DNA from 3 places in the Desulfofundulus thermocisternus DSM 10259 genome. Region 2 is predicted to be linked to each of the others. Evidence: riboswitches for the same ligand, from Rfam matches in the RefSeq annotation. Region 2 holds a riboswitch; each other region holds the start of a gene.

Region 1 (9,734 bases), on a different contig from region 2:
GATAAAGAGCAGGTGGAATTCCTTCAACAGCGCCGCCCCCAGAGCGCCGAAGATCCAGCCCAGGGAGCCGTAAGAGCTATATTTGCCCATATCGGCGCCGGACTCAAAGGCGTAAGCAATCAAGGCCGCGGTGGCAATTCCCAGGGACAGGCCCACGGCCGAACGCACCACGATCAAAACGAAAAGATTTTGAACCAACAACTGGGCGGCAAAGGTCACACCGCTGGCGGCCAGCCCCAGGCGCACAAACAAAAGCCTTCCCAGCGAGTCGGATTTCCAGCCGCAAAACAGGGAAGAAAATAAAAAAGCCGTCCCGTAAGCCGCCCCCACCAGGCCGATCTGCCAGTCCCTGGCCCCCAGCTGGGCCCCCAGCAGGGGGATGAAGATAAGGGAACCCTGCACGGCAAAATTGAGCAGGAAATTGACCAGGCTGATGAACATCAGATGGGATCTTCCTTGTTCAGTGGCACTTGCTACAGGTTCCAAAAAACACGCCTTCTTTCTGCCGTCAAGCCTTACGTAACGCTTTTATTTTACAGTTACATAAAACAATTTTACTCCCTGCCGGCAAATAGTTCATGGGAAATACAGGCCCCGCTGCCGCTGCCACCGGCTGTAACCGAAAAAAAAGCCGCCTTCAGGCAGCTTTGCTAAGAGTTTCTCACGATCTCCTCTATTTCCGCGTTTCCCGCTGCCACAAAGAAGGTCATTCCCCCTGAAAGCAGCGCCCGGGAGCTTTTCTACCCCTTAACAGGCCGCTGCCTGCAGTCAGCGGGTGGTAAGTCACATCCTCAAAACCGGCGTCCTCCAGCCAGCTGCCCATTTCCTGCACGCTGTACACCCGGCCGGTAAGGGTGCCCACCAGCATGTTCAGGTCAAAGAGGGCGGCCTCCAGGGCAGGATCTTCCGCCAGTACATAATCGTGAATCACCACCTGCCCGCCCGGGCGCAGGGCCCGGAAGACCCGTTCCATGAGCTGCCGGTTGGTGGCGGCGTCATAAATGTGCACCACATTGGAGGCCAGGACCAGGTCGTAAACCCCTTCGCCCAGCTCGTCCCTGGTGAAATCCCCGGCACATAGCTCCACCCGGTCCAGAACCCCCGCCGCTTCCATCAATTCCCGGGTGATCTCCAGGGTGGGAGCCAGGTCCAGGATGGTGGCCCGGGCCCCGGGCTCTTTCTTCAACAGGGCAACGGTATACACCCCGGGCCCGCCTCCCAAATCCAGTAAGCGTTCGCATCCGCTTAAATCCAGCACGGCGGCCATCTGCTCCGCTTTGAGCCGGGCCCGGTCCCCCATGGCCAGGATGTAGTCCCGCAGGCGCTCTTCATAGTTCGCCCGTTCCACGGCCTCGAAACCCACCGGGCGGCCGGTGCGCACGGCCTCGCCCAGCCGGGACCAACCCTCGGCCAGGTTGGCAAAGTGGTGCACCGCATGGCCCAGGTAGGCATCCCTTCCCCGCACCAGATGGCGGCTGGCCAGTGGGGCGTTGCGGTAAAACTCGCCCTCCCTTTCCACCAGCCCCAGGCCCTCCAGGGCAACCAGCAGGCGGGCGGTGGCTTCCGGGTGGGTGCCCAGGGCCGCGGCTACCCGGGCGGGAGTTTGGGCGCCCCGGGCCAGGACGTCGAAAAGGCCCAGGTCCACGGCCGTAAAAAGCACCTGAGCCGCCCAGTGGCCGCGGCAAATATGCAGTATATACCAGCCGCCGGAAGAAGAACGCGCTTCATCGCTACACATTTACACGTCACCTCGAAAATGCCGTGTTCTAACACTGAACCTGCCATCCCCCGCAGCCCGGGCGGAGGATGCTTTCCGGATACCCTGCCCGGCCAGTGTTCAACTGCCGGATTTTTTCACGGCCGGAAATATTCCCTGACCAGTCGCAGGGCGCATTCATCCCCGCAGGCGCTGCAAGGTTCCCCTTTTTCCTTCTCAAGGTAACAGCGCACCAGGGCCGGGTCGATGGCCAGGCCGGCCACGGCCTCCCGGTCCAGGGAAGCCCGGGCCCGGGCCATTTTCAGGTCCCACTCCCAGGCCCCCCTGACGCCTTTGGCAATGTCGGCAGCGTGGGCGGCAATGCGGGCAGCCATCACCCCCACGCGCACGTCCTCTTCCGTGGGCAGGCCCAGGTGCTCCGCCGGCGTGACGTAGCAGATGAAGTCCGCCCCGGAAGCCCCGGCCAGGGCGCCGCCGATGGCCGCGGTGATATGATCGTACCCCGGGGCCACATCAATGGCCAGGGTGCCCAGGACAAAATACGGGGCCTGGTGGCAGAGCTGCTTCTGCAGGAGCATGGTGGTCTCCACATGGTGGATGGGCACATGCCCCGGCCCCTCCACCATCACCTGCACCCCTTTCTCCCTGGCGCGGGCCACCAGTTCCCCGGCCACCAGCAGGCCCTGGATCTGGGCGCCGTCCAGGGAATCGGCAATGCACCCGGGGCGGATGGCATCGCCCAGGCTCAAGGTTACGTCGTACTCCCGCAGGATGTCCAGCACCCGGTCGAACTCCTCATAAAGGGGATTTTCTTTCCGGTTGTGCAGCATCCAGCCGGTGAGGAAGGCGCCGCCCCGGCTCACGATGTCCGTCACCCGGCCGGTTTTCTGCAGGCGCTCCACCACCTCAAAATTGAGGGCGCAGTGAATGGCCATGAAATCAATGCCCGCAGCCGCCTGCTTTTCTATGGCTTCAAACATGTCCTCCGGGGTCATGGCCACAATGCCGCCCCTCTTCTCGATGGCCTCAATGCCCGCCTGGTAGATGGGCACGCTTCCCACGGGAACCGTGGCCCTTTCCAGGCTAACGCGGCGCATGCCGTCGATGTCCCCCCCGGTGGAGAGGTCCATAATGGCATCGGCCCCGGCGGAAATGGCCACCTCGATCTTGCGGGCCTCCATTTCCGGGTCGTCCCGGTCGCTGGAGGTGCCAATGAGGGCATTCACCTTGGTCCGCAGGCCCCGCCCGATGGCGCAGGTCCGGATCCCTTTCCGCAACCTGTTTTTCGGGATGACGATGGTACCGGCGGCCACCCCGGCCCGGATGAATTCCGGGTCCACTCCCTCCTGCCGGGCCGCCTCCTCCATTTCCGGCGTAATAAAGCCCTTCCTGGCTGCCAGTAACCGGGTCATAACCTAACACACCCCCTGCTCTTTGCCCAGATATTCCCCGACCACCTGCATGGCGCAGTACCTGCCGCACATGGCGCAGGCCCGGTGGGAACCATGGCTGCGTTCCCGGCGCAGGGCATCGGCCCGGAGGGGATCAATGGCCAGCTCGATCTGCCTGTCCCAATCCAGGGCCTTGCGGGCCCGGGACATTTCCAGGTCCCACTGCGCCGCCCGGGGCTCCCTGGCCACGTCGGCCGCATGGGCGGCTATGCGGGCGGCGACCACCCCTTCCCGCACCTGCTCCACACCGGGCAGTCCCAGGTGCTCCGCGGCGGTGACGTAACAGAGAAATTCCGCTCCGGCCCAGGCCGCCAGGGCCCCGCCGATGGCTGCAGTAACATGGTCGTACCCCGGGGCGATGTCCGTAACCACCGGGCCGAAGACAAAATAGGGTGCCCCGTGGCAGAGCTGCTTTTCCAGCTGTACGGTGGCCTTCAGGTGCCCCAGGGGGACGTGCCCCGGTCCTTTGACCATCACCTGCACCTGCTGCTGCCGGGCCCGGGCCACCAGTTCCCCCAGCACCACCAGCTCCTGCACCTGGGCCGCGTCCAGGGAATCGGCCAGGCAGCCCGGACGCCAGCCGTCGGCCAGGCTCAAGGTAACATCATAGCGGCGGCAGATCTCCAGCAGCCGGTCGAAATGCTCGTAAAGGGGATTTTCCTTCTGGTTGTAAATCATCCAGCCCATTAAGTGGCTGCCCCCGTGACTGACCAGGTAATCGACGCGGCGGTGTTTCTTTGCCGCCCGCAGGGTCTGCCACGTGGTGGCACAGTGCAGGGCCAGAAAATCCACCCCGTCGGCCGCCTGCCGCTCGATGACCTCGAACATCTCGTCCACCTTCATTTTGACCGCCGCCCCGTACTTCTCCCGGGCTTCCGCCAGGGCCTGGTACACGGGCAGGGTACCCACGGGCGTGGTGGTTGCGGCCAGCACAGCCCGCCGGGCACCGTCTATATCCCCATATACGCTCAGGTCCATGACGGCGTCCGTCCCGGCTTCCACGGCGGCGCGCACCTTGGCCACCTCACCTTCAATGGTATCACCGGGCCCCGCCAGGCCCACGCTGGCGCTTACCTTCACCCGAAGTCCTGTTCCGATGCCCACGGGATTGATGTTCTTTCTCCTGCGGTTGCGGGGAATGACAATGGTGCCTTCCGCCACCCCCCGGCGGATAAATTCCGGGTCCACCCCTTCCCGGCCGGCCACCCTTTTCATTTCCGGGGTAATTTCCCCGGCCAGGGCCCTGGCCATTTGCGTCGGCATTTATAACCACCTCCAGGCAGGTAAAATAAAAAGTCCCCAGCCAAAAACTTTCTGGCTGAGGACTTTACCATCATCCTCCGCGCACGGCTGCCCTTTCGCGCGAGGGCGACCACACTTCAAACAGGCAGGTCTCCTGGCTAACGGATCATTGCCCTTCCCCCCGGCCTTCCCGGCCGGCGTTCAACCGCGCTGCTTTTCTTACCTGCAGCTGTACACGGTGAATGCCTGCGACCAGTGACCGGGACAAGCTCCCCGACTACAGTGGCGGGACCGCGCCGTTTCCGGGTGGTATGCCACCCGTCCGGACTTCCCTATTCTCCCCTTCATGGGGCACCTGTTTGACTATTCAATTATCCAGGGTCTATTTTAACACAGCCGGCCCGGGGCGGGCAAGAAAAATTTTCCGTGAGATTCAAAATCAACCCCTCCGGCGGGCCGGGAAACCGGTTATGATTTACCAACCGCGGCTCTGGAAATGAACACATAAAAATGATATTATTTAAAAAAGATTAACAAATTAATTATTTTAAAGAAAGGTAGGGAGAGGCTATGGCCAACCAGTTTGCCGGGCTTTCCAGGGAAGAACTGCTGGCCGTGCTGAGCGATTTTGCCAAGCGCTGGCTGGCCCACGACGGGCTGTGGTTCCAGGCCGTGGAGCGGGAGCATGGTATGGAGGCAGCCATCAGGGCCGATGCGGCCGCCTGGGAACAATTCACGGTCAATGAAGCCAGGCGGATCATGAAGCTGCACGGCATCCCGGAAAACGGGGGCATCCCGGCATTAAAAAAGGCGCTGGGATACCGCCTGTACGCCCTGCTCAACCGCCAGGAAATTGTCGATGTGGACGAGAACCGGATTATTTTCCGCATGAACGACTGCCGGGTGCAGTCGGCCCGCAAAAGGAAAAACCTGCCCGACTTCCCCTGCAAAACCGTGGGGCTGGTGGAATATACGGAGTTTGCCCGGGCCATCGACCCGCGCATTAAAACCCGCTGCGTCTGCTGCCCGCCCGACGAGCACCCGGAAGAATACTACTGCGCCTGGGAATTCTGGATCGACTGAACGGCTTTCACCCGTGCCGGGCGCCGGCGGTCAGCTAGGCGCCCGACACGATCACATTGGCCAGCCGGCCGATGCCGGATATAACCACCTCCACCTGATCGCCCGGCTGTACCGGCCCCACCCCGGCGGGAGTACCCGTAAGGATGACATCCCCGGGCAAAAGGGTCATAATATGGGAAATAAAACTGACCAGCCGGTATACGGGAAAAATAAGCTGTGAGGTGGAGGAGTGCTGCTTTCTCTCCCCGTTGAGGTAAAGTGAAACTTCCCTGTCCCCCGGATCCAGGCCGGTGACGATATAGGGCCCCAGGGGCAGGAAGGTGTCGAAGGATTTGGCCCGGGTCCACTGCCCGTCCTTTTTCTGGAGGTCCCGGGCAGTAATATCATTGGCGCAGGTATACCCCAGAATGTATTCCGCGGCCTCTTCCTCCTGCACCTGCCAGGCCTTTTTCCCCATCACCACCGCCAGCTCGGCTTCGTAGTCCACCTGCCGGCTCATGGCAGGATAAACAACAGGTTTTCCCGGGCCGGTTACAGCTGTGGGCGGTTTGAGAAACAGCACCGGTTCCTCCGGCAGGGAAAGGCCCAGCTCCAGGGCGTGATCCCGGTAATTAAGCCCCACACATACCGCCTTTGTGGGCAGGCAGGGGGCCAGCAGTTCCACTTCCGCCAGGGCAAACCGCCGTCCCGGAACCGGTTCCAGAGATTGAAAGGGGTCGGCCACAGGCAGAACCGTGTCACCATCAACTATGCCGAAAAAAGTCTGTCCCTCATAATGAAAGCGGCCAATACGCACAAAAAAACACCCCTGTTTACAGCGTTGATTTTCCAGTGTTATTTTACCACAGTCCTGACACTCTTTCACCCGGAGCTCTCACCTTCCGGCAAGGACGAAGGCGGGCCCGGGACCCTGGATAGCCGGGGCCGGCGCCTGAAGAGCGGAGAGCATTATGTAGAGGTAAAGGTTATAAATCCTTTTGCACCGGATGCCCGGCCATAATTCTCCGCCGGTGGCCAGCAACAAAGGGCCGGGTCCCCCGCCACAGCGGAAACCCGGCCCCTCCTGACCGGCCACTACCTAGTTCCCGGAAAGGATATTATCCTGCCCGGGCGCCGGTAATTCTCTGGCTTCTTTTGCTTCAGCCGGCAGTTCAATCTTTACTTCGCCGTAGTCGCACCTGTTCACCTGCACCCGCATTTCCACCAGTTCCACCGGTATGCTTTCCTCGCCCAATTTGTTGTTCAGAGCAACCACGACAAAAGCCTCCCCGCCCCGGGTCAGATAGTCATCGGTGCCGATATAATCCTTGCCCCAGAGGGAAATGGAGCGGACCATCCGGGCAACTGCATCCAGCGCCTTCTCAAATTCCGGCCCGGAAAGCTGTGAACGCATGGATGCAGGCAGGTAGAGCTGGAAGAAAGCGGCCAGATCGTCAATCCGCCCGTAGTAGCCAAGCTCGTACACCGTTTCCCCATTTTTCTGGGTGGTACCCAGGACATGATAATGGAACGCGGATAACAGATCCTCCGGTATCCCCCCGGCACCCATTTGCATTTGTTCCCGCATCATGCCCTCCAGTTCGGGCATGCTCATTTTCACCCATTCGGCCTTCCCCGTTGCCGGGTCGGTTACCTTCATGTATAACTGGCCGTCCACATAATACTGCTCCATTTCCATCGCGGGCAGCTCTCCCCCGGCGTTGCCGGAATTCACAGGCTCAAAGCGGAGCCGGCCGTTCATATACCAGGTGCCGGGGAGAATCATTTTCATTTCCATCTGCCCCGACATCTTCAAAGCCGGTACCTGAGCGGCCATATCCGCCCGCGGCTTTACAGCCAGATCAATGGTGGCTTCCATAGCCATGGTGCGGGCCCCTGTTGCTGCCTGCTGGCTCTTTTTCACCACTTCCATGGCCCGGGGATCGCTGCCGAAGACCCGGGCCAGCAAATCGGCAGCTTCACCCACCGTAACCTGCTCCGCCGGATCCAGTTCTCCGGTAAGCAGACCCTGATCGATCAACCAGTTATAAGGAATAGCCCCCCAATGCGCGGGCTGCAACGGGCTTTTGACTTCAGGCCTGTACAGCGTCCCGGTCAGGCCCAGGGTGCGGGCCACCATCACGGCTGCTTCCACCCGGGTAACAGGCTGTGCGGGCCGCAAAGTCCCGTCGGCATAACCCGTCACAATCCCTTGCTGCTTCAGGGTGGATAGAGCGGGTAAATACCAGCTCCCCGGTTCAACATCCCCCGCGGGCAGGGCGGAATCCACAGCCAGAGGTAAGCCAGCCGCCTCGACCAGCATGGCGGCAAAAGCACCGCGGCTGACGGGACCCTGGGGAACGGGTGTTTCCGGGAAAATTTCCAGCAGGCTTTCCCGGTCCAGCGACTGGGCAAAGACCAGCGAAGCGGGCACCAGGATCAGGAGCAGCAGGGTCAAAATTATTAAAGGTAACCTGGGCATTCTTTCACCTCCAGTTTTTCTATACAGGCTCTTACCTTTTTAGCCGAGCGCCTTTCCCCACCCCTCCTTTACCGTTTTTGCACCGGCCAGCCCCATTGTGATTCCAGCAGTAAGAAGTAAAAAAACCGGTTTAAACCTACCTTTCTCTGTTTAAACCGGAATTCCTGCAAAAAGGAAAAAAATAATACCGGCGGAAAATAACACCGTAAATCCCCGTTAAATGCGCAAAACCTTTTCCACCTTGTCCAGGTGCTCGAACATGGCCCGGCGGGCATCCTGATCCCGGCCCTCTTTTATAGCCTGGAAAATAGCTTTATGCTCGTTCAGCAGGCGCTGGGGGGTGCCGGGCGTCATGTAGAGCTGCATGCGCGCCGCGCGCAGCACTCTCTGCATGGTACCGGCAATGGTGTTCATCAGCTCCACCAGCAGGGAATTGTGGGTAGCCTCCGCTATGGCATAGTGAAATTTCCAGTCAGCCTTCTCCCCCAGTTCCCCCGCTTTTATATCGGCCTCCATCTGGGCCAGGGCCTCCTCCATCTGGGCCAGTTCCTCCGGGGTATGCCTCAAGGCAGCCAGGCCGGCCGACTCCACCTCCAGGATTTTACGCAGCTCCATCAGCTCTTCCGTGGTATCCCGGTTCATGATCAGGACCAGCGAGAGAACGTTGATTAACTCCTGGGGTTCCACCCGCCGCACAAAGGTACCCTCACCGGGCCTTATCTCCAGGATCCCCATGGCTTCCAGGGCGCGGAAGGCCTCCCTTACCGCCGAACGGCCCACCTGAAGCTTTTCCGCCAGCTCTTTTTCCGAAATCAGCTTGTCCCCGGGATTCAGCACACCCTCGGCAATGAGCTGCTTCACCTGATCAATGATTTCCTCATATATTTTCCTGGGCTTGATGGGTTTTAATGATTCGTAAATGGCCTCCCACCCTCCTGTTTCCAGTTTTCCAGCAGCCTCCCTATCACCGGCCGCCCGCGGGATACGCTTTTCTTTATTAAATAATTCTACAGGGGCTTCATTTCTCCTACATCCAGGCTGATGTCCAGGAAGCGGGCGGAATGGGTGAGGGCACCTACGGAGATGAAGTCCACTCCCGTACGGGCTACCTCCACAATATTCTGCTCGTTGATTTTCCCCGAAGCCTCCAGACAGGCGCGGCCGGCCACGAGCTCCACCGCCCGGGCCATGGTGGGAATGTCCATGTTATCCAGCATGATGATGTCAGCCCCGGCGGCAAGAGCCTCCTCCACTCCGGCCAGGTCCTCAACTTCCACTTCCACCTTCATGGTGTGGGGTATGCCGGCCCTGGCCAGCTCCACCGCCCGGGTAATGCCCCCGGCCACCTTGATGTGGTTGTCCTTGATCAGGACGGCATCGTACAGGCCGAAGCGGTGGTTGAGGGCCCCTCCCACCCGCACGGCGTACTTTTCCAGGACGCGCAGGCCGGGGGTGGTCTTGCGGGTGTCCACTATCCTGGCCTTGAAGTTCCGGATGAGATCTACCAGCCTGGCGGTATAAGTGGCAATGCCCGACATGCGCTGCAGGAGGTTTAAGGCTACCCGCTCACCGCTCAAAATAGCCCGGGCCTCCCCTTCCACCCGGGCCAGGAGCTGCCCGGCCTGAACCCTTTCCCCCTCCCGCACCCGGATCTGGAAGGAGATATGCGGGGAAAGCCGGCGGAAAACGGCTCCCGCCACCGGCAGGCCGGCCACCACCCCCGCCTCCTTGGCATGGATGAACCCGATGGTGGTGTAACCCGGCGGTACGATGCTGTTGG
Region 2 (9,734 bases):
CGGCGTTCCACGGCCAGGTTCTGCAGTCCCCTGACCACGTCCGGGGTTGTTAGCAGTCAACCAAAATTATTGGTTATCCTAGGCAAAAGTAAAAAAATTTTTAACAACAGTTTGACAGCGGTAAGTTTGCCGTGCTAAAGTTTTACTCGAAAGGCAAGCGTCCTATATGGTCGCTGGCGGGGGCCAGCCGTTCCGTTCCCGGGGAGCCTCCCTCTGGGAGCCGATGAACCTGTACCACACAGTGCAAGGAAAGTCTAGTCTTGCCTAAAGTTTGTAATGTGTCAGGAGGAGGTCATAATCCACTTCTTCCAGGAACTTCTTCTGCCTGGTTTCCTTCGGGTTTAAAAGCATAATGTTGATCCTGTCCTCATTGACAGGAGACACTATCCGCACGCGCCTTTCAGAGTACCGGGAATAACTGTAAATTAAGCTGCCGCCCAGAGCACAAAAAGAGCCACTGGACCCCCACTGGTTGGCCACCACCAGGTGCATTTGTTCGGCTATCCTGGCTTCCCAGATAAACTGGCTTTTTTCATCATTCCAGAGGGCGGGAACGCAGAGCACATCCACGCCCTGCTTGGCCAGGCTCTCCAGGCTTTCCGGAAAAAACAGGTCATACCCCAGTAAAATGCCCACCCTGCCAAAGGGGAGGTCAAAAAAGCAAAAATCTTCCTGTCCGGGGCGAGCCCATTCCCTGTCGGAGGGACTTAAGTGTATCTTTCTGTATTTTCCCAGCAATCCCGCCGGACCGATCAACACGGCAGTGTTAAACAGTTGACCGTCTTCCCTTTCCAACACCCCCATCACCACATACAGGTCCAGCTTTTCTGCCTTTCGGACAACCTCCACGGTAACAGGGCCGGGAACCGGTTCGGCCAGTTCTCCTGCCTGTGACGGTTGAGATATGGCCCCTGTTACAGCAAGTTCCGGAAAAACAACCAGGTCGAGCTTCATACCCCTGCGGGCAGCCAGGTCTGCAGCCTGGTCCAGTAATGATAAAATGCGCCGGGTATTTCTCACCGGCTCTTTAGCCTGTGGAGCAAACTGAACAGTGGCTACGGCAAATTCCTTTCCTGCGGGCAACCCCAGCAGCGCCTCCGGTTCAAATTGGGAAAAGGTATCCAGCGTTATACCGGCATAAAATTCCGGCCGCCTGTCGCCCAGGAGGACACCGGCCCCGGGGGTAAAAATTTTTCCGTTTTTTAAAGGCAACGTGCCATAAAGGATGGTGTCATGCGCAGACTGTACTTCCTTTAAAACGCTGCCGTCGGGGCCAATGATAAACGATTGTGAGGCATTACAGTTCATTGTCTTATCCTGACCCGTACGGTTACAGGCCAGTACATAAACTCCGTTTTCCAGAGCCCGGGCACGCCAGAAAACTTCCGGCGGGTAGTGATGGGGCGGCCAGTTGGCCGGGATCAGTAGCACCCGGACACCTTTCAGGGCAGCCATTCGCGCCGCCTTGTACCAGTATGTATCGGCACAGATGAGCACACCCACTCTACCAAAGCAGGTTTCTGCCACCAGCACGGGCAGGTTACCCCTGGCCGCCCAGAGATTTTCCTTAAACGCAGGGGCCAGCTTTCGATGCTCACCCATTACCCGGCCGTCGGGGCCTATGAGCACTGCGGTGTTATAATAAATACCCGATTTTAAATCCACTTCCGGCAGCCCCAGGCAGATATAGACCCCGTACCGGCGGGCCAGGGCACCGAACAATTCCGTGGTCGGGCCGGGAACGGTCTCCACAAAGAGGGAAATGTCCCTTCTGCTTTCAAAGGCATAACCCGTGGTGGCCAGCTCGGGATTTACAATGATCCGGGCACCACCGGCAGCAGCCTCTTCATTTAAGGCCAGCAACCGCCGCAGGTTATGTTCCTTATCTTTCCACTTGATGGCCGCATGGATTAAAGCTACCCTGACTTCTTCCGGCATATTTAACACCTCATCAAGAAACTTTTTTCCCACCCGGAAATTTCCGCCCGTCCGGCCAGATACAATGCCGGGGTTCCTTCTGGCAATTAAAAACGGGCAATCAAAAACCCCCGCTACGCATAAAGCGGGGGCATGGAAAATCAGACCTACCACCTCCCTATCCGCGTAGGCAGCATGGTGAAAAAACGGGGCAGGTCTCCTGGCTCGGGTTCATCGGAACTCCACGTCTTCCCATCCAGCACTCAGCCATGTTATGGTTCCCTTCGCCGTAACCTTATCGTAGCAGTAACCAATTTCTATCAAAGCTGAAAACAAGCTTACTGAGTGCTGGACAGTGACATTATGTGGGTCCCTTCCCCCTCACAGTGGCGGGACCGCGCCGGATTTGCACCGGCTTCCCTTTTCAGCCTGCCCCCATCAGGGAAGCAGGACACCCCGTTACGCATTATTTCAGTTCTAAAAAGGATGATATAAAGACCCGTAACCCAGCCCGTCGCATTAACAACGGTCCACCGAAATCAAGTTTCTACGAAGAAAATCCATTTCTTTGAGCCGTTACCTTTTTCCAGAAACCGCTATCGTTAAGCAGACGGAAGCCGGATTGGATGCCCTGGGCTTTTGAAGATTTCCCCTTTCCCATAAAAAGAGAACTATCCGGTTCTCTTTTGAACGTCAGCTATGCGTAATCATGAGTTCCCTTGACTACCTTTACCCCAAACTTTTCCGTAATCTTTTTGGCAAGCTCGTCCACATCCCTGTAGGGACAGGCCGGCCAGGCGTTAACCATACAGGTGGAAAGGTGGATAACATCAAAATCTACATTCTTCTTAACACAACCGATGTTTGGAATCAATGATCTCCCTGGACATTCACAGGTCAGGAAACCCACCACATTCACAGAATCATAATCCTTAAAGTTTCCTTCCCGGTCCCGGGCGGCTTTAAAACACTTCCACTCGCCGGGACAGCCATAACCCTGGGATACGTAGGAACCACAACTTACAATGAGTACATTCACCTTCCAAATCACTCCTTTTTTGGTTTTGTTATAACATACCACTTATCATATGTCAATTAATTGCTTCATCACTTGTCAATAAAACCTTCCAAACGGGTTCACCGTACACCAAAAAGGCTCAGCGTGGCGCTGTACACCTTTTTGTCGTACTCGTCTTCCCGGCCCAGGGTTTTGTCGGCAACCCGGGTGTAAAAAAGCCAGTGCCCGGGATTGCTCAAGATAAACTTCACCCGTCCTGCATCATCAGTTTTTGCGCTTAGCCCCCAGTCATCTTCTTCCCGCAGGCTCCAGGTCGCCTTCACTTCTGTCCCCGGTAAAGGCCGGCCGCGGTAAAGAACTTCCAGAATTACTTCGTCCCCCACCCGGTAAGCACCGGGGGTAAGAATCAGTTCGAGGTCGTGGGCCAGGTTGATGATTTCCGGTGGCTGCACCACCGGGCCGCAGGTGGCACAGAAATGCCCCACCTGCACGTATGTCCTGGCATACTGGTAGTAGTAGCCCACTTCCCGGGCATCCGGGTAGTCTTTACGCGTCCCCCGGCGGTAAAAACCGTCCGCGGTAACCGCCACCGGCCCGACGTCGTTCTCCACCGTCACGGGCCAGAACCCATCCCGGTCGGGCGTAAACGCCACCAGGTGAAACCGGTCATCTCCCGCTTCTACCTTTAAGGAAAGCTTTGCTCCACCGGGGATCAGCACCCAGGCCGCCAGCCGCGCCGGGTCCGCCAGGCCATCGGGACGCATGGCGTGCCCGTAAAAAATCCGGCACCGGGTTTCATGTCCTTCGTGACCATGACTTCCCTCGGGCAGAACCCAAATTTCGTGACCCTGCACTACCTTCAACATGAAGAACTCCTCCCCTGGTTTAAGTGGTATACTTTTAATGAGAGGACCAATTTGCTAACATTCCTTAATTTTAAAAACGCTCGCCCTGGAGGTGATTTAATGTCCTCCATCCCTGAGCACCTCAAGTTCACCTACGAAGATTACCTGCTTTTGCCTGAAGACAGGCGGTATGAAATTATCGGAGGCGATCTTTTCATGACTCCTTCCCCCAAGCGGGCGCATCAGAAGATAAGTTTAAACCTGGCTACCATTTTATGGTCATTCGCCAAAGCCCACGGCCTGGGAGAAGTTTACGAGGCGCCATTTGATGTGCTTTTCAGCCGCCACGATGTGGTACAGCCGGATGTGCTCTTCGTGAGCCGCGAGAACCTTTCGATTGTGGGGGAAAACAACATTCAAGGGGCACCCGACCTGATCATCGAGATTTTATCGCCTTCTACTGCCGAAAGAGACCTTGACCTGAAGAAAAAGCTGTACGCCCGCCATGCCGTCAAAGAATACTGGATTGTGGACCCCGACGCCCGGAAAGTGACGGTATACCTGTGGAAGGACAATGATTACGTCAAAACCGGAGTTTACGGCGAAGAGGATAGCTGGCAACCTCATCTTTTGCCCGGTCTCACCATCAAGGGCAAGGAGGTATTTGCGTGAACCTCCCCCGGGACAAGCCCGGGGGCTTCGTCCCGGAGGTTTCTCATGTCATCGGAATGCTACCTGCTAAAGCGCAGGTCTTACGCTTTCCTCGTGAGCTACATGGTCGCGTCACCACAACCAGGCCCGGTCCATAGGCGTCTACTACTCATCGTAGATACGTCAGGCCGCTTTTTTCGGCGCCAATACCTGCGGCCGCAGGTATTCCACTTTCCCGGGCAGCCTGCGGCCCCTGGTGAAACTCCCGTGCAGAGCTTTGTCCAGGATGCCGCTGGCTCCCAGCACGTCCCGGTGAATCCCGGTAAACCCGCAGGAAGCATTGCCGCACCGGTATACGCGCCCGGTCTGTCTGGTGTACTCCCCGCATACCGGGCAGGTGCCGGAGGTGCCGCGCTCATCCACCGCTACCAGCTCTGATGTTGTAGACGCAGTGGTTCGTTTTTCCATTCATAGCATGATTATAGCACTAGAACGGGTGTTTGTGGATACACTTGTCGCCCTTGACGGGCGACGCCCCGCTCGATCCACGGGACAAGCCCGTGGGTTTTCAGGGGCGGATTTCTATAAAGATGTTGCTCAGGTGAATGGATTGCCCGCGGTAAGTTGTGTCCAATGTGATGGTGTAAAATTGGTCCCCGCAACTATCACCCCCGGTTCTTCTCAGGCCTCCCGCAATCTATACTGAGCAATCCTTACAGACCGGACGTCCCTCCTGTAAAAAGGCATGATCTTTCATCATTTCTTCGCCGCAGCGGCTGCAGGTAATCATCTCCAGGCAGAGCTCGGGAAGACGTATTTCTGAATCTACAAATTGCATTTCAAAAATTTCTTCCGCCGGGCCTTCCAGGATGTACTTCATCAGGGGTTCCTGGCGGCGGTAAAACTCCTCCCGCTCCTCTTCTGTAGCTACGCCGTTGGCCACCTTTTCCATGAGGGTTACAAATTCATCACCTTCCCTGCTCAGCACCCCTGCCTTTAAGCTTACCCGCAAAGCCTGCCGCTCTCCCATGCGGGCAAAGGTAAAGACGTATTTGCCGTTGTCCCTGTAGACGAAGTTCCTCTTACCAAAGGTGCAACCCGACATCACCTGCACCGCGTCGGCGGCACAGGTACGGTTTTCCACCACGGTTACCAGATTATACCCGGGAAGATGAGCGTTTAGCTTTTCCAAAGCAACCTTTGTTGCCCGGTACCCAATGGCCAACAAACAACAGGGGTGCCCGTGAAAGGATACCACTTTTTCCCAATCGGTCATCTGAAAACACTCCTTCCCTTAATACATGGATCGGTACACAAAGTAATTGATACTGTGCGGGATTATAATCTCCCTCCTTCCTGGACTTTAAGAACGGCCGGACCGGGCGGCCGGGTGAACAATTTTAAACATGAAATATGTTGACTATCAAATTTCATACTCAATCATGGCGAAATGGTGGTAAAAGGCACCCCGGCGGAATTAAAGGCAATGACGGGTAACCCCGGTGCTTCCATGGATGATGTATTTACTTATTTTACCGGTAACTATCTGGATGCGGGAGGGGATTTTCGTGGAATCAGACAGGTTCGCCACATCAGCCGTCGCCTTGGTTAAACCGGCAATAAAAACAGCTGGCATAAAAATATTGATAATAGATATCCTGACCATTGTAGAAATGGAACTGCGCAAGCTGCGCCATGAACCGACCGTTTTATTCACCCGGGCTGTGCAGCCTGTCCTCTGGCTGCTGATTTTCGGCCAGGCTTTCAGCAGAGTACGTGCCTTTGATACAGGCGGGGTAACTTACCAGACATACATGACCCCGGGCATCCTCTCGCAATCGGTAATGTTTACAGCCATCTTCTTTGGTCTTTCGACCATCTGGGAAAGAGATATGGGTATACTGCAAAAGTTTCTGGCCATGCCCATACCCCGGGTGGCGCTGGTACTGGGCAAGGCTCTGGCAGCTGGAGTACGTGCCTTATGCCAGGTAACCATTATTTTTCTGCTTGCGGCCATAACCGGCATACCCCTGCACTGGCACCCGGCCCTCCTGTTAGCAGCCGCCGGTGTGGTCATACTGGGAGCCGTATTTTTTGCCACCCTGTCCATGATTATCGCCGCCATTGTTAAAACCCGTGAACGTTTCATGGGTATCGGCCAGTTAATCACCATGCCCTTGTTTTTTGCTTCCAACGCGCTGTATCCCATCTCCATCATGCCCGACTGGCTGCGCGTGGTGGCATCGGTCAACCCGCTAAGTTATATGGTGGACTTCCTGCGTGGCGCCCTTGTTGCCGGCCAATTGACCAACTGGCAGGCGGACGTAGGAGTTTTGCTGGTAGCCTGCATTCTGGCTACAGCAGTGGGCACATACCTCTATCCCAGAGTGATTGCTTGAACCGCTCTTTTACCTGATCTCAGCCATCCAGCATTTTCAACCTGAGCCAGCCCAGGGTAAATAAAACAACACTCCATCCTCCCAGCACCGCCGCCAGCCGCCAGTTGAATCCGTTCCCGGTCAGGGTGGTGCGTAACAGTTCTGCCGCCGGGGTAAGGGGCAAAAGCTATACCACGTGCTGCAAGAATCCGGGCAGGCGCTCCACGGGGATCAGGGTACCACTTAAAGCGGTTATATCAGCTCAGAAACAGGAAATCACATCCTGGATAAAACCTTCGACCAGCCCCTCTCAAAGTAGATTTACCAACCGTCATCCCCGAGCAGCCAGAACTACCTTTGCCATTCCCTTCGTTCCGGTCATATCCAGCGGCGCCACCGGCGTCACCTGCAGGCCCCACCTGGTCTCTGTTACCACTGCTTCGACCCCATATACAACACGAATGTTCTCCGGCGTAAGCACCGTTTTGGGAGTACCGGCGGCAACAATACGCCCGTTATGCAGCAGCAACAAACGATCGCTAAAGCGGCTGGCCAGATTGAGATCGTGAAGCACCATTACCACCACCCGTCCCTGTTCCGTGGCAAGTTCCCGCATCCGCGCCAGAACCTCAAGCTGGTAACGTATATCCAGGGTCGCCGTGGGCTCGTCCAGTAGAAAAACCTCGGGTTCCTGGGCCAGGGCCCGGGCAATAAGCACTTTCTGCCGCTGGCCGCTGGAAAGTTCACCAAGCTGCCGCTCCCCCAGGTCGGTTAAACCCAAATAGGCCAGCGCCCTGGTTACCGCAGCAAGGTCGCCATGGCTAACTCCCCAGGTGAGGTGGGGACGGCGTCCCTGCAGCACAGTTTCCAGTACGGTGCACGGAAAAGCCTGCCCCGTACCCGGTGGGGGCACATACCCCAAATAGCGGCCCACCTCCCGGCCACGAAGAGCGGCCAGGTTTTTCCCATCCAGAAAAACCGTCCCCATACGCGGCTTCAACACCCTGGCCAGACAGCGCAAAAGGGTACTCTTGCCGGAACCATTGGGCCCTATAATGCCCAATGTCTCGCCGGCCTGTACTTTAAAGGTCACATCTTCCAGAACTGATACGCTTCCGTAGGAAAAACACACGCCCTTAACTTGAAGCCGCACCCCGATTTCCTCCTCTCCTGGATACAGTACCGGGGGTACGCTGGTTTACGGAGCACCCCCGGTACTACCTTAATTAACGGATAATCACCTGCCGGGCAGATGCATTCCACTCTGCCTGCAGCCCCAGCGCCTGGGCTACAAAGCGGTAGGGTAGCATTGTCCGCCCGTTGACTATTTCCGGCGCCACATCCATAGAGATGGGCACACCCTGGAGGAGATAGGACTTTTGCCCCACCCTGAACTGAACCACCCGCTTGCCGCCCAGCAGGGTTACGGTTTGATTTGCACCGTCCCACAGGATGTTTTCGTCACTCAGACCGGCAGCCAGGGCAAGGTATCTCACCGGGGCATAGGTGCGGCCGTTCTTAACGTAAGGCTCCACGTCCATTTCCCTTTCCGTGCCGCCGGCTTGATACATTTTACTGCCAATGGTGAATACAGCCGCCACCCTAATCTGATCCGGGGCAGGGGTGTCACATGTGGCCAGAGGTACTTTCAGTTCATTTAATGTACTGGAAAAAATCCTTTCAGTCTCGCTTAAGGCACTGCCGCTTACTTTCAGATTGACCGCGCCTTCCGGAACTGTTCTATCTACGGTTAACACTATACCGCTGACCGTGATGGTACTACCCTGTGTTTCTGTACCGCTACTTGTTTCAGTACCACTACCGGTTACTCCCCCTTCTGTACTGCTGGCGGACTTTTCTTCTGCTTCACCGGTGGGGGAACCTTCAGACTGCGCAGCAGATTCCTCAATCGGTTTACTAACAGGACTGACACTGGATGTCTTGACAGGAATCACCAGCACCCGGTCGCCCTGTTCGAGTCTGATATTAGTTTTGTCTAAAACCAGATCTCCGGTGTTCACTTCCACCACCGGTTTTTGAGCGAAAGTAACGCCTTCAGGTAGCTCAAGCCTGAGGAATGCCGTGGCACCGCTGGCGTCCCTGGCCCGCACAGCACCAGGCATATTTTCGGTAATCGTCAGCTTGCCGCCGGGCTGGTTGGGAACACCAATGCGTACCGTGGTCTTTTCTGCAACCACCGCAACCGGAGGCTGCACATAGGCTACAGTTACAGTACCCCTGGCCCCGGCAGAGCCGCCCACGGTGATATCCACCTGCTCGGGAGCATCCAGAGCCAGGTCAACCGTGGCATATTTGAAGCAAAAAGCGGTTTTCTCAGTACCTGACCTGATCACGGTAAATTTGACTGTTTGTCTGTCATCGCCCACCGGTATGGGACCGCTCAGTTCGCCATTTCCGGCTTCCCTTTTTACTGTGGGATAAGTGTTCCATTTAACTCCTTCAGGTAATGTTAGGGTGATGGTACGACCCCTGGCCAGATCACCGGCCATCCCCTCAGTCACGGTAAACTCTCCTATCCGCTGGTTGCTGTGGCCGGCAACAACATCGGTGGCAGTTTTGCCGTTGACGGCTGCTCCTGCAGTGCTGTATTCAGCTACTGTAAGCAGAGCCGGATCAACACCCGGATTGTTGCCCTCGTAGCTTACCTGTACATTACCGGGCCGGGCTATGCTTTCGTCCACGGAAACTGTTCCCGAAATAACCACCCGTCCCACCCCGGTATCCTTCGTGGTTTCTTTTTTGATTTGTAAATACAGAACACTCCTGCCACTGGCATCCTCACCAATGGCATAATCAATATCACCTGACTGCCACCCCCAGCTGGGAAGCAGAACCACGGTTTGCCAGGTAAAACCAGGGGAAAGGACAAATTTTACCGTATCCTGTTTTCTGAAGTCGGTACCG
Region 3 (9,734 bases), on a different contig from region 2:
CAAACAGGCCGTGGATATAGGTGCCCCAAACCAGACCTTCCTTATCCTGCGCCCCGTCCGGACAATCTACCATTTCTCCCGACCGCCGGAATATGCGGAAGGCCGGTACGGCATCGCTCCCCAGCACGGTACGCCCCATATGGATCTCGTAACCCACTAACCTTTGACCCCGGGAATCCGCCAAAAGAGGCCCGCCGCCGGCCACTGTCGCCTCTACCTGGGTTGTTACCTTTTCCGGCTCAAAAGTGGTGCTAATATCCAGCAACCCCAACCCTTCTATTCTGGGAATGCTGGACTCGGTTTGATAGGGATCGGCCAGTTCTTTGCCCAGCATCTGGAATCCACCGCAAATACCAATTACCGGCACTCCCTCCCGGGCCAGACGGCAAATTTCACCGGCCAGGCCCCAGCGTCTTATGGTAACGAGATCTTCAATGGTATTTTTACTTCCGGGAATTATGATTAAATCGGGCCGTCCCAGGGAACTTCCCCTGCCAATATAGCGCAAGTTCACATCCGGTTCATTTTCCAGGGGATCGAAATCGGTAAAATTAGAAATATGGGGCAGGTGGATAACAGCAATATCTATATCCCTCCGGGTAGAAGACCGGCTTTTACGCAGACTTTCCTCGGATACCGTATCTTCCTCCTGCACCCGAAAGCCTTCAAAATAGGGAACCACCCCTATCACCGGTACACCCGTCTTTGCTTCCAGAAAATCAACCGCCGGCTGGAATAGCTTTAAATCACCGCGAAATTTATTAATAATAATCCCGGCTACCCGCTGCCGGTCCTCTTCCGGAAGCAATTCCAGGGTACCAACCACAGCCGCCAGGGCGCCTCCCTTATCTATATCGGTAGCCAGCAGTACAGGAGCTTCAGCCATCCGGGCCACGCGCATGTTTACAATTTCCGTTGCTTGAAGGTTAACTTCAGCCGGGCTCCCGGCGCCCTCTATGGCCACAATTTCGTAACGCCGGCGCAAACGGTCCAGCGCCTGGCAGATAACGTCCCACGCTTTTTGAGCGTAGTTATTGTGATACTCCCGGGCGGAAAGATTTCCCACCGGCCGGCCCAGTACAATTACCTGAGAGGACGCCTGCCCCGTAGGCTTAAGTAAAATAGGATTCATGTCCACATGGGGCTCAATCCCGGCAGCCTCGGCCTGCACTACCTGAGCCCGGCCCATTTCACCTCCGTCCCGGGTTACAAAAGAGTTCAAGGCCATGTTCTGGGATTTAAAAGGGGCCACACGATAACCGTCCTGATAGAAGATGCGGCACAGGGCAGCCACCAGAACACTTTTACCCACGTGGGACGCGGTTCCCTGTACCATAATTGTCCTGGCCTGCATACGTAGATTACCTCCTTCCTTTAAACACGCGGGACTTGATCTCCACGGGTAAACCGGCCACCACCAGATACACTTCTTCTGCCTCCCGGGCCAGGAGCTGATTTACCCGCCCCGCCAGATCGCGAAATGTCCGGCCCAGAGCATTGTCCGGGACAAGGCCCAGCCCGACCTCATTGGCCACCATTATCACCCTGGCCGGGGAAGCCACCGCCGTCCTGGCCAGCTGGCGGGCTTCTTCTAAAATATAGCTCTCCCTGTCATCCAGCGCACCACCAGAGCAGGGCAGGTTTTCATCCAGCAGAAGATTGGTCAACCACATGGTAACGCAATCAATTAAAAAGGCATCTGCATCGTTTTCATACTGCCTGATTACTTTTTCCAGGCAGCGGGTTTCTTCTACGGTAACCCAGCTGGCAGGGCGGCGGAGCCGGTGAATGTGAATCCGCCGGGCCATTTCCTCATCAAGGGCAGACGCAGTAGCTACATAAACAACCCTTGAACCACAAGAAGCAGCCAGCTCTTCGGCAAAACTGCTTTTGCCACTTCTGGCACCACCAATTACAAATACCAGAGCCATATCCACACCCCTCAAAATAAAAACCCCAGCCTTTGAAAGACCGGGGAAACTTGTGCCAGGCCAGTCCCTAACCCTGAAAGCCATTGCCCCTTTCTCGCGAAGGGGCCAACAGCACCCGCAGGCAGGTATCCTGGCTCCCGGATCATTGCCTGCCCTGCGCCTTCCCTGGCGGTGGCATTGCAGGGCTACTCCCCGGTTACAGTGGCGGAGACCGCTCAGGTTTTTCACCTGATTCCCTATTCTCCCCTACGGGGCACCTGCAGGTTAAAAACTTTTTTAAATTTTTCCTTACTTGCTTTATTCGACAGAGTAACTTCAAAATCCTTTTACATCCTGATAATTCCTGTTAAATTTCTGTTACCACCAGCATCTAATGCCTGTCTTCCCCCAGGTATTCTTTCACCCGCTGAACCAGTTCTTCAATCAAATGGGGAAGAGGCTCAGCCCGCAGGCCCACCAGCTCTACGGAACCGCGGACCAGGGGTAACAGGATTTTTTTGGCCGGGCTCGCGGCAATGGCCGTGGCCATGGACGGTGTCAGCTCCCCCATCATGGCATGGGGGAAAAGAATACTCACCGGGCCTACGATCAGATCTACCCGGGGTGCATTGAAAATTACTGCATTCTCTCCAGTGGCCCCCTCGTTGGCACCGGCGCGAAGCATCATTGAAGTAGCCAGAGCATTGGTACCCAGCGCCAGGATCTCCACGTCTTCAGGCAGCTCCCGGCGCAGCCTCTCCATAATATGCTTTCCAATGCCACCCCCCTGCCCGTCCACCACAGCAATACGCATGTTCTTCGCTCCCATATCCAAAATTAAAATTTAATACAGGCATTTGTTTCATAAATCAGCTCCCGGGATGACGGGACATATAATCTTTTAATCTCGACTCCAGTTCGAGAATCTGGATATTTTTTCGCAATAAAGATCGCGCATACCGGTAATTGGCCCGGTGCAGGCGCTTATTCTCTCTTTCCAGCCGGGCCAGGAAGGCGGACTTTTCCCTTTCCATCCGCTCAATTAAATTCATCAAGACCCGGCGGCTTAAGCGGAGCTGCTCCACCTTTTCTTCTAATTCCTGGATTCTCCTTTGCATTTCAAGCACATCCATTGATCCACCACCCCAGGCAGCAGGTCTGATTTTAGTATATGCTACCCCTGGTGGCAATAGACGAAAGGCTACCGGAAAGTAAATGCGCTACCAATACGCTCCACAGCCTCAGCCAGCACTTCCTCCTCCTGGACCAGCGCCATCCGTACATATCCTTCTCCTCTGGAACCAAAAGCCAGCCCCGGAATAACCAGCACCCCTGCACGCTCCAGCAATTCCAGCGCAAACTGCCGTGAAGACGTATAACCGCCGGGCAGGGGAGCCCAGACAAACATGGAAGCATTGGGTTTGGGCATATGCCAGCCATACCGGGCCAGCCCGTCCACCAGTACGTCTCGCCGACGCTGGTAAGTACGGGCTGTCTCTTCTACACAATCCTGGGGACCTTCAAGGGCTGCTATGCCTGCTTCCTGGACCACCCTGAACACACCATAATCTATATTGGACTTAAGGCGAGACAGGGCTGCCAGCACATCCCGGTTTCCCACGGCAAAACCTATGCGGCAACCGGCCATATTATAGGTTTTGGAAAGAGAATAAAACTCCACACCAACTTCCTTTGCACCGGGTACTTCTAAAAAACTCATGGGCTTAAAGCCATCATAAGCCAGCTCGGCATAAGCAATGTCGTGACATACCAGAATGTCGTACCGGCGAGCAAATTCAACTACCCGTTCAAAAAAATTACGGTTGGCCGAAACGGCTACAGGGTTATTGGGGTAGTTAAGCCACATCAGCCTGGCCTTTACAGCCACTTCTTCGGGTATGGAGGCCAGGTCCGGAAGGAAATCATTTTCAGCCAAAAGGGGCATGGGATATATTTCCCCACCCGCCAGAAGAATACTGCACGCATAAATAGGATAGCCTGGATCGGGAACCAGGGCTATATCCCCGGGATCTATATAAGCCAGGGCAATATGAGCCAGGCCGTCCTGAGAACCCATCAGCACCAGCACCTCATGATCCGGATCCAGTTCCACCCCAAAACGCCTTTGATACCAGCGGGCCACCGCCCGGTAGAGAGCCGGCAGGCCCTCCAGCGGATAACGATAGTTAGCCGGATTATCAATTGCCCGGTGCAGGGCGGCAATAATATGGGGGGCCGGGGGGCGGTCCGGGCTGCCTACACCTAGATTAATCACCTTTATTCCCCGGGCCTCCACCTGCTTCTTATAATGTTCCATCTCGTTGAAAATAGCCGACTCCAAACTTTTAATGCGCTGAGCTATTTGCATTTCCCCACCCCGTTACATAAAAATGTTTTTCAAAAAGCAATTCCTGGCCTTTGGCTAAATATTTGCCGGGCCCGTCTGCTGCCCGGCCAGTTCCTTTAATGACCATATTACTTCATCAGGAACAGTGGATGCCCCCAGGCAGCCGTGTTCACGGTGACCTGAACCGTGGTAATCAGAGCCTCCGGTGGCCACCAGGTGGTAGCGACGGCAGAGCTTTTCATAGTACCATACCATCTCCTGGGAATGGGCAGGATAATAGACTTCCAGACCCTGGAGGCCATGCTCAACCAGGCGGGGGATAAGATAATCACAGCGGGTCAGCCCCGGATGGGCCAGCACGGCTACTCCGCCCGCCCGGTGAAGCAAGTTTATTGCTTCCCGTGGAGCCAGTTTATACCTGGGTACGTAAGCCACCCTGTCTTTACCAATATATTTTTCAAATGCTTCCCCTATCGTAGCTACAGCCCCTATCTGAACCAGCGCCCGGGCTACATGGGGACGCCCTACAGCCCCTTCACCGGCCAGCTCCAGAACCTGTTCCAGCTCTACCGGAATTCCCAGCCTGCGCAGCCGCTCCACCATCTTTACCACGCGCTCTAACCGCGTCTGACGGAAAAAAGCCAGCTTTTCCAGCAACTCGGGATGATCAAGCTGAAAAAGGTAGCCCAGGATATGCAGCTCATGGCCATTTTCTTCGGTACTGAACTCCACTCCCGGAAGTACACAAATCGACAGTTTTCTACCCGCTTCCAGAGCAGGAGGAATTCCATCCACGGTATCATGATCCGTAATGGCCAGGGCAGACAGCCCCGCCCTGTACGCATCCTCTACTACCTTCTCAGGAACGTCGGTACCGTCAGAAGCGCTGGTGTGTACGTGCAGGTCACAGGGCATCATTTCACCTCATTCGACATTGCCGGGGATTGTTCCTGCCTGCCGGGCAGAACCTGGTGCAGCACCCGCAAGAAGTTTCCACCCAGGATAGCAGAAATTTCTTCGGCCCGGTACCCCCGCTGGTATAAAGCTTCGGTTAAAAGAGGGAGGCAGGATACATCCTTCAATTCCGGAATAGCCTCCTCAATACCATCAAAATCCGAGCCTATTCCCACGCAACCTATACCACCCACCTGTACCATATGATCGAGATGATCCAGCAGCTTGCTCAAAGACGGCTGCGTGGGATGAACAAATGGAGGGTAAAAACACAACCCTATGACCCCCCCTTGAGCGGCCAGGGCCCGGATTTGCTCATCGCTCAAGTTGCGGCGGTGATCGCAGATATATCTGCTGTTGGCGTGGGTGGCAACCACCGGCCGGCTTGATACCTCCAGCACATCCCAGAAACCGGCTTCAGAGAGATGGGAGACATCCACCAGCATTCCCAACCGGTTCATTTCCCGGACCACTTCCCGGCCGAAACGCGTCAGCCCCCCTCTGGTACCCTCTTCGGCCACCCCGTCAGCCAGCTCGTTGCGCCCGTTCCAGGTAAGGGTGATGCTCCTCACCCCCAGGCGGTATAAAATGCGCAGCACCTCAAGACTGCCACCCAAAGCCTCTCCCCCTTCAATGGTTAAAAGAACGCCCACCTTACCTGCTGCTCGGGCGGCAGCAATATCCTCATAACAGGTAACCATCATCAATTCTTCCCCATTAGCTTCCAGTTCACTATAAAAACGGTCGATAAGGATCATTGCCCTGGCCACGGCCCGCTCCCGGTAAGCCGGGGCAATGAAGGCAGCCATGAACAGGAGATCAATTCCTCCCCGGCGCAGGCGTTCTAGGTCCACGTGCCCGCCCTTTCCTGCCTCATTTAACCGCCGGTTCTGCACCTCCATTGCTGTAAGCACGTCACAATGAGCATCTACCACCACGCTCTGGTGGTGTAAAGATAACCAGTCCATCGACCACTTTCACTCCTATGGAAAACTTATATTTTTTCTCCGCTCAAACTAAAAAACCTGTTTATTCATTCCATAGAATAAACAGGCCGCCTGCAAAAAAATTTTGTTTTAGTCTCTATCTTGGTTCAACTATTAACTTTATAGCCGTTCTCTCTTCACCATCAATTATAATATCCGTGAAGGCAGGTATGCAGATCAGATCCATTCCATGGGGTGCAACGAATCCCCGCGCAATGGCTACTGCTTTTACGGCCTGGTTAAGGGCACCGGCACCAATGGCCTGTATTTCCGCGCAGCCACGCTCACGGAGAACTCCGGCCAGAGCTCCAGCGACAGAATTGGGGTTGGATTTTGCTGAAACTTTTAATACTTCCATCCTTTTAAAGACCTCCTTCTTCTCTGAAAATATTTTCCGGCAACTGCTACAGTTATAAGTTATATATTCGCTAAGGTCAAAAAAATTCCTTTTTTACGTTGCACCCTTTCGCGATCTTTTTTTATCACTTGTTTGATTATTCATAATTTTGAATCCGCTTTATCTGCCGCGCCTCGCCGGTCTCATCGTCAATATCAATAACCACAGCGTTAAACTGGTATGGACCGGAGGCCACTTCAAACCGGCGGGGTAATTGAGTAAGAAATTTGCTCAGGACCAGTTCCTTTTTGACACCTATTACTGAATCCCGGGGACCGGTCATGCCCACGTCGGTAATATAAGCTGTACCGCCGGGTAAAATACGTTCATCGGCCGTCTGGACGTGGGTATGGGTGCCGCAAACTGCCGATACCCGCCCGGCCAGATACCAGCCCAGGGCCATTTTTTCCGAAGTTGCTTCAGCATGAAAATCCACCAGGATTACCTTTTGGGAATCACCCAGCTGTTCCAGCAGCTGATCTGCCACGCGGAAAGGGCAATCAAGCTCCGGCATAAAGACTCTCCCGGCCAGGTTTAAAACAACAATTTCAACGCCACCCCTTGTTTCAAACACACCAAGGCCAACTCCCGGTACCCCGGGCGGGTAATTGGCCGGGCGTAAAATTCTTTTTTCCCGTTCAATAAGCTCAAAAATTTCCTTATGATCCCACACGTGATTACCCATGGTAATAACATCAATACCGCTGGCCAGAAGTTCTCTGGCCACTTCCCGGGTAATACCGTTGCCCCCGGCAGCATTTTCACCATTGGCCACAACAAAATCTATATCCAGCTCCCGTTGTAAACCGGGCAGGTTTTCCTTTAAAGCCCGCCTGCCGGGGCGCCCTACAATATCACCAATAAAAAGCAAACGCACTGGAATTTTCCCCCTGCCTACTTGTTAAAAACCAGAACACGGCCGCCTTCACGAAAAGCGAAAAGCGGCTTGTCTTCGGCAGTTACGCGCATACTGTCGAGCATATGTTCAATAATTTCCTCCTGGATCAACAGATCTTCTTCAAAGAAGGAATCATTGGCTTCGGCAACCAGGTTGTCATCGAGAAGCTGGCGCAAAAGCTGTACAATCAGAGCTATTTCTTCCTGAACCAGCGTTTCCACGTCGCGCTGAACCTCAATCATGGTCAGGTGGTCACAGATTTGATGACTAATATGGCTAATGCGGGTTTGTTTTCCTTCCAGCATGCTGAAAACCTCTATACTGTCGAGCAGTCGTTTCTTTATATCTGTCAACTCCCTGCGGTTGAGAACGCGGGATACAATGAAATTAAACTTCAAAACCTGCCTGCCGGGGTCAAAATTAATGGTAGCCACTTCGGGATAACGTACCAGTATGGAAATTAACAACCCCACGCTATCCGTAACGTCTTCCCTACCTGTAACCAAAGAAGTCACCTTCCTTTTTCCCTCATACCAAGCAATACGTTTTAATTCGGTTTCAGCGGTTAAGTTCCTGCTTTTCTTTCGAGTTAGTCCCAAAAAATTTTATTCCATAAAAGGAAAAACCCCTGACGGGGTTATTACTTGGCATACTCCACCACCCGGGTTTCCCGGATTATAGTCACCTTAATCTGACCTGGATAGTCCAGTTCCTTCTCAATTTTCCTGGCTATCTCCCGGCTCAGGCGGATGGCTCCCAGATCGTCAACTTTATCCGGTTTTACCATAATCCTGATCTCCCGCCCGGCCTGGATGGCATAACACTTTTCCACACCTTCAAAGGAGCCAGCTATTTCCTCCAGTTTTTGTAACCTTTTAATATAAGCCTCCAGGGTTTCCCGCCTGGCCCCCGGGCGGGCTGCAGATATGGCATCAGCCGCCTGCACCAGCACCGCCGTAATGGACTGTGCTTCCTGATCCCCATGGTGGGCAGCAATAGCGTTAATCACTTCGGGGTGTTCACGATACTTTTTCGCCAGCTCCACACCAATAGAGACATGGGGACCCTCTACCTCGTGGTCCACTGCTTTACCGATATCATGCAGTAAACCAGCCCGCTTGGCAATCTGCGGATCAACACCCAGTTCAGCAGCCATCAATCCGGCCAGATGGGCAACCTCTATAGAGTGCTTGAGGACATTTTGCCCATAACTGGTGCGGAATTTTAAACGACCCAGAAGGGTAATCAGTTCAGGATGCAAGCCATGCACCCCGGTTTCGAAGGTGGCCTGCTCTCCCGCCTCACGGATTTGAGCTTCCACCTCCTTACGGGCTTTTTCCACCATTTCTTCAATGCGAGCAGGATGAATGCGCCCATCCATGATGAGTTTTTCCAGGGCGATCCGGGCAATCTCCCGCCGGATAGGATCGAATCCAGATAAAATTACCGCTTCAGGAGTATCATCAATTATCAGGTCGATCCCGGTGAGAGTCTCAAAAGCGCGGATATTACGCCCTTCCCGGCCAATAATGCGCCCTTTCATTTCATCGCTGGGCAGGGGAATAACCGCCACTGTAGTTTCAGTGACGTGATCTGCAGCGCAGCGTTGTATGGCCAGGGAAATTATCTCCCGGGCGCGTCTTTCCGCTTCCTCCCGGGCTTTATTTTCTACATCCTTAATCATCAGGGCGGCCTCGTGCTGCACTTCCTTCTCAATGCCAGCAAGAAGCTGCTGGCGTGCTTCTTCCGAGGTAAGCCCGGAGATCCGTTCAAGTTCGCTAACCTGTTGTTGATAAATTTCATTCAGGCGCGACCTCAAACTCTCAATTTCCGCTTCCTTGCGATTGAGAGCTTCTTCCTTGCGTTCGATGGATTCGATTTTGCGGTCGAGGGTTTCCTCCTTCTGCAACAGCCGCCGTTCCAGGCGTTGCAATTCGGAACGACGCTCTTTATTTTCCCTCTCCATTTCGTTCCGTAACCGCAACACCTCTTCTTTAGCCTCAAGGATAGCTTCCCGCTTTTTGGCCTCAGCAGCCTTTTCCGCTTCTTCTATTATTTTCTTTGCTTCAGCTTCAGCCGAAGCAAGCCTGGCCTCAATTAGATACCTGCGGACAAAATATCCTGCGGCAAAAGCAACCAGTGCCGTGCCTGTAACAACCAGGAGCACTGTTATAGTCTGCAATTAATCTCACCTCCTTAACCCATCTTTTACAGCCAGTACGGCTTCAGATCATTTACCTGT

What was found. Region 2 has a riboswitch for cobalamin ahead of BR83_RS0108485 (carbon-nitrogen hydrolase family protein). Riboswitches for the same ligand answer to the same signal wherever they lie in the genome.
Region 1: another riboswitch for cobalamin. It lies ahead of thiC (phosphomethylpyrimidine synthase ThiC); the one in region 2 lies ahead of BR83_RS0108485 (carbon-nitrogen hydrolase family protein).
Region 3: another riboswitch for cobalamin. It lies ahead of cobU (bifunctional adenosylcobinamide kinase/adenosylcobinamide-phosphate guanylyltransferase); the one in region 2 lies ahead of BR83_RS0108485 (carbon-nitrogen hydrolase family protein).

The regions. Positions count from the first base shown of each region.
Region 1 covers NZ_JMLG01000002.1:168,822-178,555, forward strand. The annotation lists gene BR83_RS14890 (MFS transporter) at 1-441, opposite strand, end outside; gene BR83_RS0102865 (methyltransferase) at 707-1,738, opposite strand; gene bzaB (B12 lower ligand biosynthesis ThiC-like protein BzaB) at 1,855-3,129, opposite strand; gene thiC (phosphomethylpyrimidine synthase ThiC) at 3,133-4,431, opposite strand; cobalamin riboswitch at 4,538-4,784, opposite strand; gene BR83_RS0102885 (DUF6125 family protein) at 4,981-5,493, shown strand; gene BR83_RS0102890 (fumarylacetoacetate hydrolase family protein) at 5,528-6,289, opposite strand; gene BR83_RS0102900 (S-layer homology domain-containing protein) at 6,572-7,954, opposite strand; gene BR83_RS0102910 (FadR/GntR family transcriptional regulator) at 8,171-8,815, opposite strand; gene nadC (carboxylating nicotinate-nucleotide diphosphorylase) at 8,962-9,734, opposite strand, start outside.
Region 2 covers NZ_JMLG01000008.1:77,959-87,692, reverse strand. The annotation lists gene BR83_RS0108485 (carbon-nitrogen hydrolase family protein) at 265-1,971, opposite strand; cobalamin riboswitch at 2,111-2,391, opposite strand; gene BR83_RS0108480 (CGGC domain-containing protein) at 2,615-2,956, opposite strand; gene BR83_RS0108475 (DUF4198 domain-containing protein) at 3,055-3,801, opposite strand; gene BR83_RS0108470 (Uma2 family endonuclease) at 3,901-4,452, shown strand; gene BR83_RS0108465 (transposase) at 4,615-4,899, opposite strand; gene BR83_RS0108460 (FmdE family protein) at 5,129-5,707, opposite strand; gene BR83_RS0108455 (ABC transporter permease) at 6,000-6,830, shown strand; gene BR83_RS17185 (hypothetical protein) at 6,850-6,993, opposite strand; gene BR83_RS15440 (ABC transporter ATP-binding protein) at 7,141-7,962, opposite strand; gene BR83_RS0108440 (copper amine oxidase N-terminal domain-containing protein) at 8,036-9,734, opposite strand, start outside.
Region 3 covers NZ_JMLG01000001.1:55,657-65,390, forward strand. The annotation lists gene BR83_RS0100300 (cobyric acid synthase) at 1-1,354, opposite strand, end outside; gene cobU (bifunctional adenosylcobinamide kinase/adenosylcobinamide-phosphate guanylyltransferase) at 1,362-1,931, opposite strand; cobalamin riboswitch at 2,035-2,207, opposite strand; gene BR83_RS0100310 (DUF3842 family protein) at 2,302-2,724, opposite strand; gene BR83_RS0100315 (hypothetical protein) at 2,780-3,043, opposite strand; gene BR83_RS0100320 (LL-diaminopimelate aminotransferase) at 3,112-4,278, opposite strand; gene BR83_RS0100325 (PHP domain-containing protein) at 4,333-5,172, opposite strand; gene BR83_RS0100330 (dipeptidase) at 5,172-6,179, opposite strand; gene BR83_RS0100335 (stage V sporulation protein S) at 6,295-6,555, opposite strand; gene BR83_RS0100340 (TIGR00282 family metallophosphoesterase) at 6,692-7,471, opposite strand; gene BR83_RS0100345 (hypothetical protein) at 7,489-7,998, opposite strand; gene rny (ribonuclease Y) at 8,133-9,674, opposite strand.